DNA from 3 places in the Oricola indica genome. Region 2 is predicted to be linked to each of the others. Evidence: predicted binding sites of a transcription regulator. Region 2 holds the regulator's gene; each other region holds the start of a gene.
What was found. The regulator PhoB, encoded in region 2, activates phosphate uptake and scavenging genes when phosphate is short. The targets are predictions, from matches to a motif close to TGTCATNNANCTGTCAT.
Positions count from the first base shown of each region.

Region 1 (5,356 bases), 2.4 Mb from region 2:
CCCCTCGCCAAGCGAGGTAAGCAGGCCAATGCCTGTGATGACGACGTCGTCTGGGCTGGACATCGGTTGCTTCTCGCGGGAAACGGGGCGTCAGGCGGCCTTGGCGGCCACGAGTTCGTCGATCTTGGCGCAAAGGTTCTTCAGGACGAAATACTCTTCGGTCGCAACCTTGCCGTCATTGACATCCTGGGTCCACTGTTCGAGCGGAATCTTGATGCCGAATTCCTTGTCGATGGCGAAGACGATATCGAGGAAATCGAGGCTGTCGATGCCGAGATCGTCGATCGTGTGGCTTTCCGGGGTGATCGACTCGCGTTCGATTTCGCTCGTGTCTGCGATGATGTCGGCGACTTTGTCGAATGTGGTTGACACTGTAGGGTCCTTCGCTTGCAGGCGCCCGGCCGGGGAGGAAGTGGCGCCGTGTCATTCGTTCTCGGCGCTCTCTAGCGTGTTTGAGCGCCAAGGAAAAGGCCGTAGTCGCCGACACTTGCAACCCTGAGGCGAAAATGAATGTGGTTTCGCGTCGCAGCTCGTCGTAGACAAGGCGAAGATGAGTCGGAGGACGGGTTTTGGTGGAAGTCTGGGGAAGTCTGGCGAGTGGCGAACCGGTGCATCGGGTTGCGCTTGCGGGGGGTGGCCTGACCGCGCAGGTCATGACGCGGGGTGCGGCGATCCAGAGCCTTTTTCTCGACGGTCATGACGCGCCTCTCGTGCTCGGATTCGACCGAATCGAGGACTACGAGACCCATTCTCCCTATTTCGGCGCGACCGCTGGGCGCTTCGCCAACCGGATCGCCGGAGCGCGGTTCACGCTCGACGGCGCGGAATACCGGCTCGACTCGAACGACCACGGTCATTGCCTGCATGGCGGGTCGCGTGGTTTTTCCGAGCGGCTGTGGACAATCGAGGACCACGGGCGAAGCCATGTGGTCCTGCGTCTCGACAGCACGGATGGCGATATGGGCTTTCCGGGTGCGGTGACGGCGCGCTGCCGCTACGAACTGGCCGGGGAAGGCGAGTTGCGCGTGACGCTTACCGCCGAGACCGAAGCGCCGACGGTTTGTGCGATGGCGCATCACAGCTATTTTAACCTGGAGGATGGGGGCGCCGGCCCCGTCACCGGCCACGAGATCGCGATCGATGCAGACCGCTATCTGCCTGTGGATGAAACCCTCATTCCGCTCGGTGCGCCGATGCCGGTCGAGGAGACACGGTTTGATTTTCGCGACATGAAGCGCGTTGATGCTTATGGAGCCGCCGCCGACTACGATCACAATTTCTGTCTGAATGGCGCGGAGGGCAGGGTGCGGCAGGTGGCCGAGTTGTACGCGCCGCGCTCTGGCGTTTCCATGACCGTCACGACTGCGGAACCGGGCCTGCAATGGTTCACCGCCCCGTCCATGCAAATGACCGTCCCCGGTCTCGGCGGGCGTATTTACGGCAATCATGCCGGCATGTGTCTCGAAACGCAGAAATGGCCGGATGCACCGAACCGGCCGGACTATCCGAGCGCCGTTCTGCGGCCGGGTGAAATCCGCGAGCAGGCGAGCGTCTACAGGTTCTCGAAACGCTAGAAGCGTAACTCGGCGAGCGAATCCATCGGCATCAGGGCGCCGTAGTGGCGGATCACCTTCGCTGCGACCGTGTGTCCGAAAAGCGCGGCCTCGCTTGCGTCGCGCCCGGCCAGCCGCGCGGCGAGATAGGCGCCGTTGAAGCTGTCACCAGCACCCGTCGTGTCGAGGGGTTCGACGGATCGCGGCGGCGCAACCGGCTCGGTCCTGAGATCGACCGCGACGAGCGCGGCGTCTCCACCCGACTTGACGACGATCTCGCCCGGACCCTGATGGCGAATTCGTTCGACCGTTTCGCCGGGTGACGCATCGCCAAACAGGGCCTGTTCGTCGTCAAAGGTCGGCAGAACGATGGACGAGACCGCATAGCCGGCATTGATCGCCGTTCTGGCCGCGCCGATATCGGCCCACAGTCGCGGCCGGTAGTTGGGGTCGAAAGCGACGACCGAAACGCGCGACCGGGCGGACTCGATGATCGAAAGGAGATCGTCGCGGGCGCGTTCGGCGAGGATCGCGAGCGTTATCCCGGAAAAATAGATCAGGCCTGCGCCATGGAGACTCTCCGTAAGCTTGTCTCGATCGTCGGCGAGACAGCGGGCGGCGGCGCTTTCGCGCCAGTAGGTGAAGGAGCGTTCGCCATGCGCATCCAGCGTGATGGCGTAGAGGCCCGGAACGCGCCCCGGGATGACCGGGCTGTTGGCGATGCCAATGCCGTAATGACGCAGAAAGGCGATCTGTTCGCGCGAGAAGGGGTCGTCGCCGAAGGCGGACACATAGTCGGTCTCCGCCGATTGCGGGGAGAGAGCGCGCAGATACCACAGCGTGTTGAGCGTGTCGCCGGCGAAGCCCTGCCGCCATGTCGTGCCTTCGCGGCCGGACAGTTCGATCATGCTTTCGCCAATGGAGACGATACGGGTCATGTTCCTGCTCGCTGGTCGAGACGGTTCGTTGGCGCGATACAGCATGGCCGACCCGGCTTGGCAAGAATGCCCGGCGCGCGATGACGGATTTGTGTCGAAGTGCTTTGTCGCGTGGCCATTTCGCTCGTGTTTTCAGTCTGGTTCGCCGATGGTTTTCCACTGTCGTATGAATGTCATCTGCGGCGGTAGAATAGGCGCAACCGAAGTGGGGCAGGCGGTCGGTCATCATGCATGTAAAGGCTGTGATCTTCGATTGGGCCGGGACGCTGGTCGATTTCGGCTCGCTGGCGCCGGTGCTCGCCTTGCAGCGGGTCTTCGAGGAATCCGGTATCGCGATAACGGTCGAGGACGTTCGCGCCGACATGGGGCTCGGCAAGCTCGACCATATCCGCGCAATCGGCGCGAAGCCGCGCGTCGCGCGCGCCTGGGCCGATGTCCGCGGCGGCGCGGAATTCCAGGAAAGCGACGCTGAAGGGCTGCACGAGCGGTTCCGAACGCTGAACCGTCATATCGCCAGCGAACGCGGCAAGCTGATCAGCGGCGTTCCCAAGGTCTGCCGGACGTTGCGCGAACGCGGCATCGCGATCGGCAGCACTACCGGTTATTCGCGCGACATCATGGAGCCGGTCATCTCGGTCGCGCGGGCGCAGGGCTTCGAGGCGGATGTGGTCGTTTGCGCGGACGATGTTTCGGAGTCGCGCCCTTCGCCGCTGGCGATGTATCAAGCCATGGTTTCGCTCGGCGTCTATCCCGCATCCGCGATCATCAAGGTCGACGATACGATACCCGGGCTGATGGAAGGCAAGGCAGCCGGTGCCTGGACCGTCGGAATCAGCGAGACGGGCAACGAGATGGGAATGGCGGAGGAGGCGTTCGCGGCGCTCCCGGCCCGCGAAAGGCTCGATCTCGCCAATGCCGCCGCCAAGCGGCTGACCGATGCCGGTGCCGACTATGTCATCGGCTCGGTGGCCGATCTTGTCGGAATCGTCGATGACATCAATGAAAGGCTTGCCGACGGAGAGCGGCCCGAATTGCTCGAATACGAAACGGAAGCGGTCTGACAGGCGATTTCGGCCCGAATATTACGCCGGATAAATAAGCCCGCGAAATTTCGCATGGTTGTCACAAGGTTGGCGTAGCAGGATCGAACCGGTTCAGGAGCCTGATTCGCAGCCATGCGCTACGCCATCTACTTTACGCCACCAAGGGATCACCCGCTGACGCGCGCCGCGTCGAGCTGGCTCGGGCGCGATGCGTTTTCCGGGCTGACGCTGCCGCATGCGGAGCGGACGGGCCTCGCGCTGGGTGAACTGGCCTATTTCACCGCTGTTCCGCGCCGCTACGGGTTCCATGGCACGCTGAAAGCGCCGTTCCGGCTCGCCGACGGTTACACCGAGGCCGACCTGTCCGCGGCCGTGCGGACATTTGCCGAGGATGTCGAACCGGTGACGATCGACCGTGTCGCGGTCGCGCGGCTCGGCGGTTTCTTCGCGATCGTGCCCGAGGAACCGAACAGTGTGCTCGCCGAGTTTGCCGGCAGGGTGGTCGCGGTTTTCGACAAGCTTCGCGCGCCGCTGACCGAGAAGGAATTCCAGCGGCGGGATCCCGAACGTCTATCGACCTCTCAACTGCGCAACCTGCAGAACTGGGGCTACCCTTACGTCTTCGACGACTTCCGCTTCCATATGACGCTGACAGGCCATGTGGAGCCGGACGACAGGCCGCGCCTCCATGCGGCGCTGGACAGGCACTTCAGCCATGTACTGTCCGAGCCGCTGGAGATCGATCATCTGGCCATCTTCGTCGAACGCGAAACCGGCGCGCCGTTCGAGGTGCACTCGATGTATCCCATCGAGCCTGTCGGCAAGCGCCGTTTCGCCTAGCCTTCTTGTATCAAAGCCTTGCGCGTTCGCGCAGCAGGCCGCCGAAGCGGTCGGCCTCTTGTGCGCCCGCTTCGAGCGCGAACACATAGGCCTGCGTCCAGAAAAAACAGGCCGCATCGGCGTCGCCGGCCGCACTCAGCAGGTCCGCCGCTTCTCCGTATAGCTGTGCGAGACGCGGTCCGTCCTGCGCCGCGTGCGCGGCGAGGAGGGCTGTGTCTAGATCGCCGAGCGCGGGATGCGGCATCGCGTTACCGGGCCAGTTGGGTGGCGACCCAGTGGTGGAACATGTGGGTCGGGCTGTCCATGACGGGCGAAAAGCGCCCGCCGTCGAAATCGACCGCGTGCCGTCCCTGCTGCATGCCTTCGACGACGAAGACATCTTCTTCGAAGACCTCTTTCCACTGCGTCGTGTTGCGGTTGCGCAAGGCCTGGTAGCCGGGCCCGACCGATGCCTCGTCGTGATAGTAGATCTCGACGTGCTCGATTGTCCGATCGACCGAGATCGGCTCCAGCAGGATCGCGAAGGAATGGTCGCGATGCACGCCGAACAGCACGTTCGGGTAAAGCGCGATGTACTCGGCGGCTGTGTCCCATTTCGGGCCCAGTTTCGGCGCGTCGCCGAAAACCTGTCCGTTCTCGCCCGCCATTTGCCGGTAGACCATCGTGCCCTGGCCGGAAAACGCGCCCGGTTCCTCGATGTGATAGTGATCCTCGAGCCGGGAATAGCTGTTCAGGCCGGGATGCACCCATGGCAGGTGGTAGCTCTCGCAGTAGTTCTCGACGGCGAGTTTCCAGTTGGTGGCGACATCGAGCGCGAAGCCGGAATCGGCGCCGGAATGATGAAGCGGCATTTCGAATTCTTTCCAGCGGTCGACCGCCTTCGAATGTGCCTCTTCGAAGGGTAGCGCATCGCCGGAAATGTTGACGAAGACCACGTCGCGCCAGACATGCGACCGCACTTCGATCAGGCCCAGTTCGTCGC
Region 1 is NZ_OZ245747.1:2,198,404-2,203,759, forward strand. It holds gene ACQK2M_RS11060 (beta-ketoacyl-ACP synthase) at 1-63, opposite strand, end outside; gene ACQK2M_RS11065 (acyl carrier protein) at 91-372, opposite strand; gene ACQK2M_RS11070 (aldose epimerase family protein) at 573-1,574, shown strand; gene ACQK2M_RS11075 (sugar kinase) at 1,571-2,491, opposite strand; gene phnX (phosphonoacetaldehyde hydrolase) at 2,719-3,552, shown strand; gene ACQK2M_RS11085 (DUF1045 domain-containing protein) at 3,667-4,374, shown strand; gene ACQK2M_RS11090 (hypothetical protein) at 4,385-4,618, opposite strand; gene ACQK2M_RS11095 (aromatic ring-hydroxylating oxygenase subunit alpha) at 4,623-5,356, opposite strand, start outside.
Region 1: phnX (phosphonoacetaldehyde hydrolase) is a predicted target of PhoB. The motif match lies at 2,652-2,668, and genes of this name have one in related genera.

Region 2 (5,356 bases):
GGCCATGATGTCCGGTTCAATGCCGGCCCACTCATGCGCGAACAGCTTGCCGGTCCGGCCCATGCCGGACTGGACCTCGTCGAAGATCAGCAGCAGGCCCTTGTCGTCGCAGAGCGCGCGCAAATCGCGCAGGAAGCTCAGCGCGACCGGACGGATGCCGCCCTCGCCCTGCACGGGCTCGATGAGCAGCGCCGCGGTCTCGTCCGTGATCGCCGCCTTCAGGGCGTCCATGTCGTCGAAGGGCACCTGGTCGAAACCTTCGACCTTGGGACCGAAGCCCTCGAGATATTTCGGCTGACCGCCGGCGGCGATGGTCGCCAGCGTCCGGCCGTGAAAGGCGCCCTCGAAGGTGATGATGCGGAAGCGCTCGGGATGCCCCTTGGCATAGTGATAGCGCCGCGCCGTCTTGATGGCGCATTCAAGCGCCTCGGCGCCGGAATTGGTGAAAAAGACCTTGTCGGCAAAGGTCGCGTCGACGAGGCGCTGGGCGAGCCGGCGCTGTTCCGGCACCTCGTAGAGATTGGAGGTATGCCAGAGCTTCCCGGCCTGCTCGCGCAGTGTCTCCACCAGATGCGGATGCGCATGACCGAGCGCGCTGACGGCGATGCCGCCGCCGAAATCGAGATATCGCTCGCCGCGCGTGTCCACGATCCAGGAGCCTTCTCCGTGATCGAAGGCGATGTCGGCCCGCGCATAGGTCTCGAACAGCGGCGATGGTTGCGTCATTTGATTGCCCCGCATGGTGTGCAAACGAAAAAAGCCGCCTGTTCCGGCGGCATTCCGGTTTTAAGATCAGACCGCGCTTGCGTCAATCGGGCTGGAGATTCCGCGTCTCCGGGGGGCGTCGGCAAGATAAAAAATGCAAGTTGTTGAAAACCGCGAAATCGGATTCACGGATGTCCGGCGACTCTTGTCAGCGAGTCAGCGGCCATAGTAGTTTCCTTTCAAGCGGGGCCAACCACGCAGAGTTTACTCCCAAGTTTCGCGTTCGGGTGCCGGTTTTTCTTGGAAAAACCGAGCCACGGAGAAGGATTCTGCGCACAGTCATTGGATGGAGAGACGGAAGTGAGCTGGACTGACGAACGCGTCGAAATGTTGAAGAAGCTATGGGCCGACGGCCTGAGCGCCAGCCAGATCGCCGCACAACTCGGCGGCGTGAGCCGCAATGCCGTGATCGGCAAGGTCCACCGGCTGAAATTGTCCGGCCGGGCGAAATCGGTTTCCTCGGGCGCACCCAAGACCAAGCGCAGCGTTGCGCCGCGGGCCTCCACGCCACGGGGCGGCGGTTATTCCGGCGGTGGCGGCGGCGGCGGTGGTGCCGGCGGACGCACCCTCACGACGGTTACGCATGCCGTCGGCGCGACGGTGATGAAGAACGAAGTCAGCACAGTGGCCTTCGCGGAAGCCGACCGCCGTCCGATCGAGGACGTCGTCGTTCCGATCTCGAAGAACCTGACGCTGGTCGAGCTCAATGAGAACACCTGCAAGTGGCCGCAGGGCGATCCGTTGTCGGAAGACTTCCATTTCTGCGGACACCAGTCCGAGGAATCCTCGCCCTATTGCAAATACCACGCGAAACTCGCCTTCCAGCCGACATCCGAGCGCAAGCGCTCGCGCTGAGCGAGAGGACATCAGGAAAAGAAAAAGGGCGGCCAATGGCCGCCCTTTTTGTTACGGAATTGGCGGGCGTCAGACCGCTTCCAGCGAATAGCCTGCCCCGCGAACCGTGCGGATCGGATCCCTCATCTTTCCGATATTGATGGATTTGCGCAGGCGACCGATATGTACGTCAACGGTGCGATCGTCGACATAGATGTCCTCGCCCCACACGCCATCGAGCAGTTGCGCGCGCGAGAACACCCGGCCAGGGGCCTGCAGGAAGAACTCCAGAAGGCGGAATTCCGTCGGTCCGAGCTTGATCTCGCGCCCGTTGCGATAGACGCGATGGGTCTCGCGGTCGAGTTCGAGTTCCCCGACCTTGAGCACGCTGGCGACGATTTCCGGGCGGGCGCGGCGCAACATGGCCTTGACCCGCGCCATCAGTTCGGGCGTCGAGAATGGCTTGACGACATAGTCGTCCGCACCGGTCGAAAGCCCGCGAATACGCTCGCTTTCCTCGCCGCGCGCGGTGAGCATGATGATCGGCAGGCGCTGCGTCTCTGGCCGCGCACGCAGCCGACGGCACAATTCGATGCCGCTGAGACCCGGCAACATCCAGTCGAGTATCAAGAGATCGGGCACGGATTCACGGAGCGCTATCTCGGCCTCGTCGCCGCGCAGTTCCGCGTCGACCCGGTATCCTTCCGATTCCAGATTGTACTTCAGCAGAACGCTAAGCGCTTCTTCATCCTCGACAACCATCACCTTTGGCTGATTGCCCATGCCTATGCTCCCATGCATCAAGCGTCGGGCTGATCCACGACGATTTTGTGCGTCTTGTCTTCTTTCGGGCGAAAGGCGGACAGATGCTCGCCCGTCACGATGTAATAGACGGATTCCGCGATGTTGGTGGCGTGATCGCCGATGCGCTCGATGTTCTTGGCGCAGAACAGCAGATGCGTGCAGGTCGTGATGTTGCGCGGATCCTCCATCATGTAGGTGAGGAGTTCGCGGAACAGCGACGTGTACATCGCGTCGATCTCGTCATCGCGGTCGCGGACCATGTTGATGCGCGTGACCGAGCGCGAGCCGAAAGCGTCGAGCACTTCCTTGAGCTGGGCCAGGGCGAGATCGCCGATATGGTCGATGCCGCGGACCAGATTGACGGAATGACCGCGCTCGGAAATCGCGACAACGCGTTTGGCGATGTTCTTGGCTAGGTCGCCGATACGCTCGAGGTCGCTGGCGATACGAATGGTCGAGAAGACCTCCCGCAGGTCGCTGGCGACGGGCTGGCGCTGTGCGATGATCTGCACGACCTTGTCGTCGAGCGTCGCCTGGGCCTCGTCGAGAACGAGATCGTCGGTGATGACCTTCTGCGCGAGCGGAATGTCCGACTTGATAAGCGCGCGGATGGAGCTTTCCACCATGCGCTCGGCAAGACCGCCCATTTCGGCAATCTTGTGGGCGAGGAATTTCATGTCCTCGTCGAAAGCGGTCACCGTATGGCTCGTTGGCACCATCGGACTGTCCTTCCCTTGTTTCGTTATCGCTGTTTCACCACCCGAGCCGGGAATTACCCGAACCGGCCGGTGATGTAGTCCTGTGTGCGTTTTTCGGTCGGGTTGGTGAAGATCTCCTTCGTATCACCAAACTCGACGAGCTCTCCGAGGTGGAACATCGCCGTGCGCTGCGACACGCGGGCTGCCTGCTGCATGGAGTGCGTTACGATGACGATGGTGTAGCTCTCGCGCAGTTCGTCGATCAGTTCCTCGACCTTTGCGGTCGCAATCGGATCGAGAGCCGAGCAGGGTTCGTCCATCAGGAGGACTTCCGGTTCGGTGGCGACAGCGCGCGCAATGCACAGACGCTGCTGCTGGCCGCCGGAAAGACCGGTGCCGGGTGCGGTCAGGCGGTCCTTGACCTCGTCCCAGATCGCACCGCGGCGCAGCGATTTCTCGACGATCACGTCGAGATCGGCCTTGGACTTTGCGAGCCCGTGAATGCGCGGGCCGTAGGCAACATTGTCATAGATCGATTTCGGGAACGGGTTCGGCTTCTGGAACACCATGCCGACCTTGGCGCGAAGCTGAACGGGGTCCACCTTCTTGTCGTAAATGTCCTCGTCGTCGATCGTGATCTCGCCTTCGACGCGCGCCACGTCGATCGTGTCGTTCATCCTGTTCAGGCAGCGCAGGAAGGTCGACTTGCCGCAGCCCGACGGGCCGATGAAGGCGGTGACGGCCTTGTCCTCGAGATCGACATCGACATCTTTGATCGCGTGGGTGTCGCCGTAATAGACCTGCACCTTGCGAGCCTTGATCTTTGTGTCTTTCGGGCCGGCGGCCGGCACGGTCGCGACTGTGTTGTCCGCTTCGGTCAGCATCGTTTTCATGGTCTTTCTCCTTACCAGCGGCGCTCGAAGCGGCGGCGCAGAATGATGGCAATGATGTTCATGGTCATGAGGAACAATAACAGGACGATGATCCCGCCCCATGCTTTTTCGTAGAAACTCGCATCGGCGCGGGCCGCCCAGGTGTAAATCTGGGCAGGCATGGCCGAGTTGGCCTCGGTGAAACCGGTGAGGAAGCTGTCCGGGTAGCCGCGCGCCACGAAGCCGACCATGCCGATCAGCAGCAACGGCGCGGTTTCGCCAAGTGCCTGCGCCAGTCCGATGATCGTTCCCGTCAGGATGCCCGGCATGGCGAGCGGAAGCACATGGTGGAAGACGGATTGCATCTTCGACGCGCCGACGCCCAGCGCGGCGTCACGGATCGACGGCGGCACCGCTTTCAGCGAGGCTCGGGTCGAGATGATGATCGTCGGCAAGGTCATCAGCGTCAGCACAAGGCCACCGACCAGTGGCGCAGACTGCGGCAGACCCGCGAACTGGATGAACACCGCCAGACCAAGGATACCGAATACAATCGACGGCACGGCGGCCAAGTTGGAGATATTCACCTCAATCAGGTCGGTGAACCAGTTTTTCGGTGCGAATTCTTCGAGATAGATCGAGGTGGCGACGCCTATGGGGAGGCTTAGCGCCAGCACGACAATCATCATAAAGAAGGAACCGACCACGGAAGCGCCGATACCAGCGCCGCCCGGGTTGTCCACGCCGGAATCGGCGCCAGTGATGAAGGTCCAGTTGAAGTCGCTCTTGATGATGCCCGCTTCGTACAATTCGTCAGCGAGATCCAGATCGCTGGCCTCAAGGAAACGGCTGTCGCTCACGTCCTCGCGCTTCAGGCGGCCATTGAAATAGCCGTCGACGCGTGAGGAGGTCGGCAGTTCGAAGACCACTTCCTCGCCGATCTTGTCCGGGTTTGCGGCGTAGAACTCGCGCATAATACCGCCGACCTTGCCGATCAGACGATCGAGGACGGCCGCGTCATACTCCACCTCGACACCGCGTTGCTCGAGCGCCTTGTCGAACCCCTCGACGAAGTAGCCCTGATAGGCGCCCGTCTTGAGAAGCTGGCTCTCGGCCTCGTCGAACTGCGCCTGCGTCAGGGTGAAGTCGAGCTCCACGACCATACGGGTGAAGGCGGGGATGCCGTTCGAGATGATCGAAACGAACAGCACGACCAGGAAGAAAAGGCCGGCGAGGACCGCGGCCAGGCCATAGGCCTTGAACCGGGCTTCGGTGGCGTTGCGGCGTTTGGTGTGCTCGTCCAGCGTCAGAAGTGACGCAAACGGGCGGCGGGCTTGGGCGGGTGCGCCAGTGGCTGCGGTCGCGTCGGTCATCAGTCGTACT
Region 2 is NZ_OZ245747.1:4,587,588-4,592,943, forward strand. It holds gene ACQK2M_RS22715 (aspartate aminotransferase family protein) at 1-726, opposite strand, end outside; gene ACQK2M_RS22720 (GcrA family cell cycle regulator) at 1,066-1,620, shown strand; gene phoB (phosphate regulon transcriptional regulator PhoB) at 1,690-2,382, opposite strand; gene phoU (phosphate signaling complex protein PhoU) at 2,400-3,119, opposite strand; gene pstB (phosphate ABC transporter ATP-binding protein PstB) at 3,176-3,985, opposite strand; gene pstA (phosphate ABC transporter permease PstA) at 4,006-5,346, opposite strand; gene pstC (phosphate ABC transporter permease subunit PstC) at 5,346-5,356, opposite strand, start outside.

Region 3 (5,356 bases), 1.1 Mb from region 2:
CCAGTCGGCCGACGAGGGCGAATTGTCTGTGCGGCTCAACCAGTTGGTGAATGCGAACACGCTTGCTGCGGTGGCGGATGAACTGTCGCTCGGCGATTTCATCCGGACCGGATCGGATGTCCGCCAGCTTCGCGACAGTCACCGCAAGAACCTGCGCGCCGACGTTGTCGAGTCGCTCATCGCGACGATCTATCTCGACGGCGGTCTCGACGCCGTACGGCCTTTTATCCGCCGTTACTGGAAGGGCCGGGCGTCGGAAGCAGAGGCCGCGCGCCGCGACGCCAAGACCGAATTGCAGGAATGGGCGCATCGCGCCCACGCTGCGACACCCGTATATGAAGTCGTTTCGCGCGTCGGTCCGGATCACGATCCCGTCTTCACGGTTTCGGTGACTGTCGGTGGATTGAAACCCGAGATCGCCGAAGGGCGCTCGAAACGTATCGCCGAGCAGGCGGCCGCGGAACGGCTGCTTCAGCGTGAGAAAGTGCGTGAAAATGACTGAGACAAAAGAAGCCCCGTCACGTTCGGGGTTCATCGCGCTGATCGGCGCCCCGAACGCCGGCAAGTCCACGCTGGTCAATCAGCTTGTCGGCACGAAAGTGTCGATTGTCACCCACAAGGTACAGACGACGCGCGCGCTGGTTCGCGGCATTGCCACCGTCGATCGCACCCAGCTCGTTTTCATGGATGCGCCGGGCGTCTTCGCACCGAAGCGCCGCCTCGACCGCGCCATGGTGACGTCGGCCTGGTCCGGTGCCCGCGATGCAGACATCGTCCTCGTGCTTGTCGATGCGCGCAAAGGCATCCGCGAGGACGAGGAACGCATCCTCGAGGTGCTGCCGGATATCCGTCAGACGAAATATCTGGTGCTCAACAAGATCGACACCGTCGAGCCGCCGCGGCTTCTTGAACTGGCGAAGGAAATCAACGAGCGCGCGGAATTCGCCGAGACGTTCATGATCTCGGCCTCGGAAGGTTACGGCTGCAAGGATCTTCTCAAGAAACTGGCGGAGACTGTCCCGGAGGGGCCCTGGTACTATCCGGAGGACCAGATCTCCGACCTGCCGATGCGCCAGCTCGCGGCCGAGATTACCCGCGAGAAGCTCTATCTGCGCCTACACCAGGAATTGCCCTATTCCTCCACCGTCGAGACGGAAACGTGGGAGGAAAAGAAGGACGGCTCGGTGAAGATCCAGCAGGTGATCTTTGTCGAGCGCGACAGCCAGAAGAAGATCGTGCTCGGACACAAGGGCGAGACGATCAAGGCAATCGGCCAGGCGTCACGCAAGGAGATCGCGGAGATCCTCGAGCAGCCCGTCCATCTCTTCCTCTTCGTCAAGGTGCGCGAGAACTGGGGCAATGATCCGGAGCGTTATCGCGAGATGGGGCTGGACTTTTCCGCCGACTGACGCAATCTCCGCGCCATGGAATGGCGGGACCGCGGCATCATTATCGGCACACGAAGGCATGGTGAGACCAGCCTGATCCTCGAAGTGATGACCGAGCAGCGCGGCCGGCACCTCGGATTGGTCCGCGGCGGGCGCTCGCGCCGCCAGCAGCCTGTGCTACAGCCCGGCAACGAAGTCGATCTCACATGGCGCGCACGCCTTGAGGACCATCTCGGTACGTTCCAGGTCGAGCCCATGGCGCTTGCCGCGGCGCGGCTGATGGAACACCCCTCCGGCATTTACGGTATCCAGCTGCTCGCCGGCCATCTGCGCCTGTTGCCGGAACGCGACCGACACTCGGAATTGTTCCGCGCGATGGAAGTCATCATCGAACATTTGTGCGAACCGGAACTCGCTGGTCCTCTGATGGTTCGCTTCGAATTGCGCCTGCTGGAGGAGCTGGGCTTCGGTCTCGATCTCACCGCCTGCGCGGGAACCGGCCAGCGCAACGACCTGATCTACGTGTCGCCGAAAACCGGCCGCGCGGTCAGCCGTCTGGCCGGTGACCCCTGGAAAGACAAGCTCATGGCGCTGCCGGCTTTCCTTGGCGGCCAGCCCTCCGCCGTGCCGACGGCGGCGGAAATGGCGGCCGCCTTCGATCTGACGGCCTTTTTTCTACGCCGGCATGTCTATGAGCCGCGCGCCATCAAGGAGCCCGATGCACGCGCAGGCTTCATCAACGCGGTCGGTCGGGCTTTTTCGGATAGCAGGGAGCACAGTACGTGAGTGTATCGAATGACGAGATCATGCCGGGCGTAGCGGCAATCGGCGGCTTCGGCCCGATACCTATCGCTGCCTATCACGAAATGACCGGGCTGGAGATCCTGCGGGCCATCATCTCCGGCGATCTGCCCGCGCCCCCCATCTCGAAGGTTCTGACATTCGCCCTCACGGAAGCCGACGAGGGCAGGGTGGTGTTCAGGGGTGTGCCCAAAACCGACTACCTCAATCCCGGCGGGACAGTGCATGGCGGCTGGACAGCGACGATCATGGATTCCGCGCTTGCATGCGTTGTCCAGTCCGTCTTGAAGAAGGGCGAGGCGCTTGCAACGACGGAGTTCAAACTCAACCTTTTGCGTCCCGTCCTGCCGGATATGGGCGAGGTCTCCTGCGAGGCGAACATCGTCAGCCGCGGGCGCACGATCGGCGTGTCGGAAGCCCGCCTGACCGACAGCCGAGGTCGGCTGCTCGCCTTCGGCACCGAAACCTGCTCGATCTTCCCGGCGCGCGCAAAGTCCTGAAACACCTCGAAATTTCTTATCTCTCATTCCGCATCGTAACCTTGTTGAGAACGAAATGTTATAAAATAACATATTGATATCGAAGGACTTTTCCCTGTTGCCGTTATTCAATTGTCATGCACGGCGGATACGAGGCGGAAGACGACCACCGTCATCCATCACACAGGGAGACACCCATGAAAACGACCGTCACCGCGGCGCTTCTCGCGACGCTTTCCGCATCCGCCGCTTTCGCCCAGGACCTGCCCCAGGCCAGCAGCGACTGGTTCACCTCGGCACAGAAAGTCATTCAGGAAAAGATTGCCGCACAGCCCAACACGAAGAAGGCGAAGAACGTCATTCTGTTCGTGGCTGACGGAAACGGTGTCGGCACCAACTACGCCGTCCGCCTGTTCGACGGCCAGTCCAAGGGTATGCTCGGTTCCGAAAACGTGCTGCCCTACGAGACCTATCCCTATACCGCGCTGATCAAGACCTACAACATCAACGCCCAGACACCGGATTCCGCCCCGACCGCCGGTTCGATGAACACTGGCGTCAAGCAGATCTTCAACACGATCAACCTCTCCGAAGCCGGCGTGAACAAGGATTGCGCCTCCGAGGAAGGCAACAAGCTGACGACCTTCTCCGAAATCGTCACGGGCATGGGCAAGTCGGTCGGTATCGTCTCGACCGCGCGCATCACCCACGCCACGCCGGCCGCCGTTTACGCCAAGACGGCTGATCGCAACTGGGAAGGCGAAGCGCCGGAAGGCTGCACCGATATCGCCCAGCAGCTGTTCGACGCCATGTCCGCCGGCACGGTCGATCTCGCTTTCGGCGGCGGCTCGCGCTACTTCGCGCCGAAGGATGTCGAGACCATGGATGGCGGCAAGGGGCGCCGCATCGACGGCCGCAACCTGATCGAGGAAGCTCAGGCTGCCGGCGCGCAATACGCCTACGACACCGCGTCCTTCAACGCGCTGAAGCTCGACGGCTCCACGCCGGTTCTCGGCCTGTTCGAAGACAGCCACATGAAATACGAATACGACCGCGCCGACGATGACGAGCCGTCCCTGACCGACCTGACCAAGGCCGCCATCGAGCAGCTGAGCCAGAACGGCGACGGCTTCTACCTGGAAGTCGAAGCGGGCCGCGTCGACCACGCGAACCATGCCGGCAACGCCTACCGCACCCTCACGGACGGTCAGGAATTCACCAAGGCCGTCGCTCTGGCGGACGAACTGACCGATGACGAGGACACCCTGATCATCGTCACCGCCGACCACGAACACGCGATCGCCTTCAACGGCTATTGCGGCCGCGGTTCCAGCATTCTGGGCCTCTGCATGGGCATCAAGGCTGGCCAGGTCGAGAATTCCGGCGAGCCGCTGCTCGGCGCCGACGGCAAGCCTTACACCGTCATCGGTTACCTGAACGGCGCCGGTTCGGTCATGACCGAGCAGGCCGACGGCTCCTATTTCGGCACCCGTCCGAATGTCGATGAAGAAACCGCGACCGACCCGGAATATCTGCAGCAGGCGCTGATCCCGATGTCTTCCGAGACCCATTCGGGCGAGGACGTTGTCTCCTTCGCCAAGGGCCCCTGGGCACATCTGCTGACCGGCACGCTTGAGCAGAACGTGATCTTCCACGTGATGCACCAGGCGGTCACCGCCGAATAACCGACGCATACGCAAACGGGAAAGGCCCGCCACGTTGCGGGCCTTTCCTCGTCCCCGACTGATATGGCTTTAAGCTGAAACGATCGTTGAAGTGAGGACAAGAATGGACCGGAGAACCTTTCTCGGCGCGAGCCTCGCTGTTGGATTTGCGCCGCACGCGCTGGCGCAGGACGATGGCGTCGTGCGCATGCGCGATCTCTACAACAAGGATCTGTCCTTTTCCGATTACGCGAAATCCATGGAGGGCAGCCGCATTTCCGTTCAGGGTTTCATGGCGCCGCCGCTCAAGGCCGAATCGTCATTCTTCGTGCTGACCAAGCGGCCGATGGCGGTTTGCCCGTTTTGCGAGACCGAGGCCGAATGGCCGGATGACATCCTCGCCGTTTACACCAAGCGAACCTTGAAGACAGTGCCCTTCAATATCCGCATCGTTACCAGCGGCGAACTCGCGCTCGGCACCTACACCGATCCGGAACTGGGTTTCGTCAGCCGCGTGCGGCTGGTCGACGCCACCTACGGGAGAGGTTGATGGGCGCTTCCGCGAACCGCAAGGTTCGCAGGCCCGCGCCGAGCGCGGATTCGCCCCAAGATCGGAAAAAGGATTAGACTGATGGGTCTCGCCCTGTCTGTCCGCGACCTTGTCGTCGAGGGCGACCGCGGACGCCGGCTCTTGCGCATCGGCGCGCTCGACATTCCCGCCGGAAGCCGTATCGGCGTGCGCGGCCCGTCGGGAGCCGGCAAGTCCACCTTTCTTTACGCGATCGCGGGCCTCATCGCTCTGAAGTCCGGGACGGTGACATGGGGCGATGAGGCGATTTCCGCCATGAACGCCCCCCAACGCGCCCGTTTCCGCCGCGAGCGCGTCGGCATGATTTTCCAGGACTTCCTCCTGTTCGAGGAATTGCCGGCGCTCGGCAACGCCGCGCTCGCGGCGTCCTATGCGGCAAGGTCCGAAGGTGATCGCATCGCCAGTGGCGCGGCCGCGATGCTTGCCCATCTGGGC
Region 3 is NZ_OZ245747.1:3,519,108-3,524,463, reverse strand. It holds gene rnc (ribonuclease III) at 1-502, shown strand, start outside; gene era (GTPase Era) at 495-1,409, shown strand; gene recO (DNA repair protein RecO) at 1,425-2,174, shown strand; gene ACQK2M_RS17720 (PaaI family thioesterase) at 2,171-2,689, shown strand; gene ACQK2M_RS17715 (alkaline phosphatase) at 2,866-4,353, shown strand; gene ACQK2M_RS17710 (hypothetical protein) at 4,457-4,882, shown strand; gene ACQK2M_RS17705 (ABC transporter ATP-binding protein) at 4,964-5,356, shown strand, end outside.
Region 3: ACQK2M_RS17715 (alkaline phosphatase) is a predicted target of PhoB. The motif match lies at 2,791-2,807, and genes of this name have one in related genera.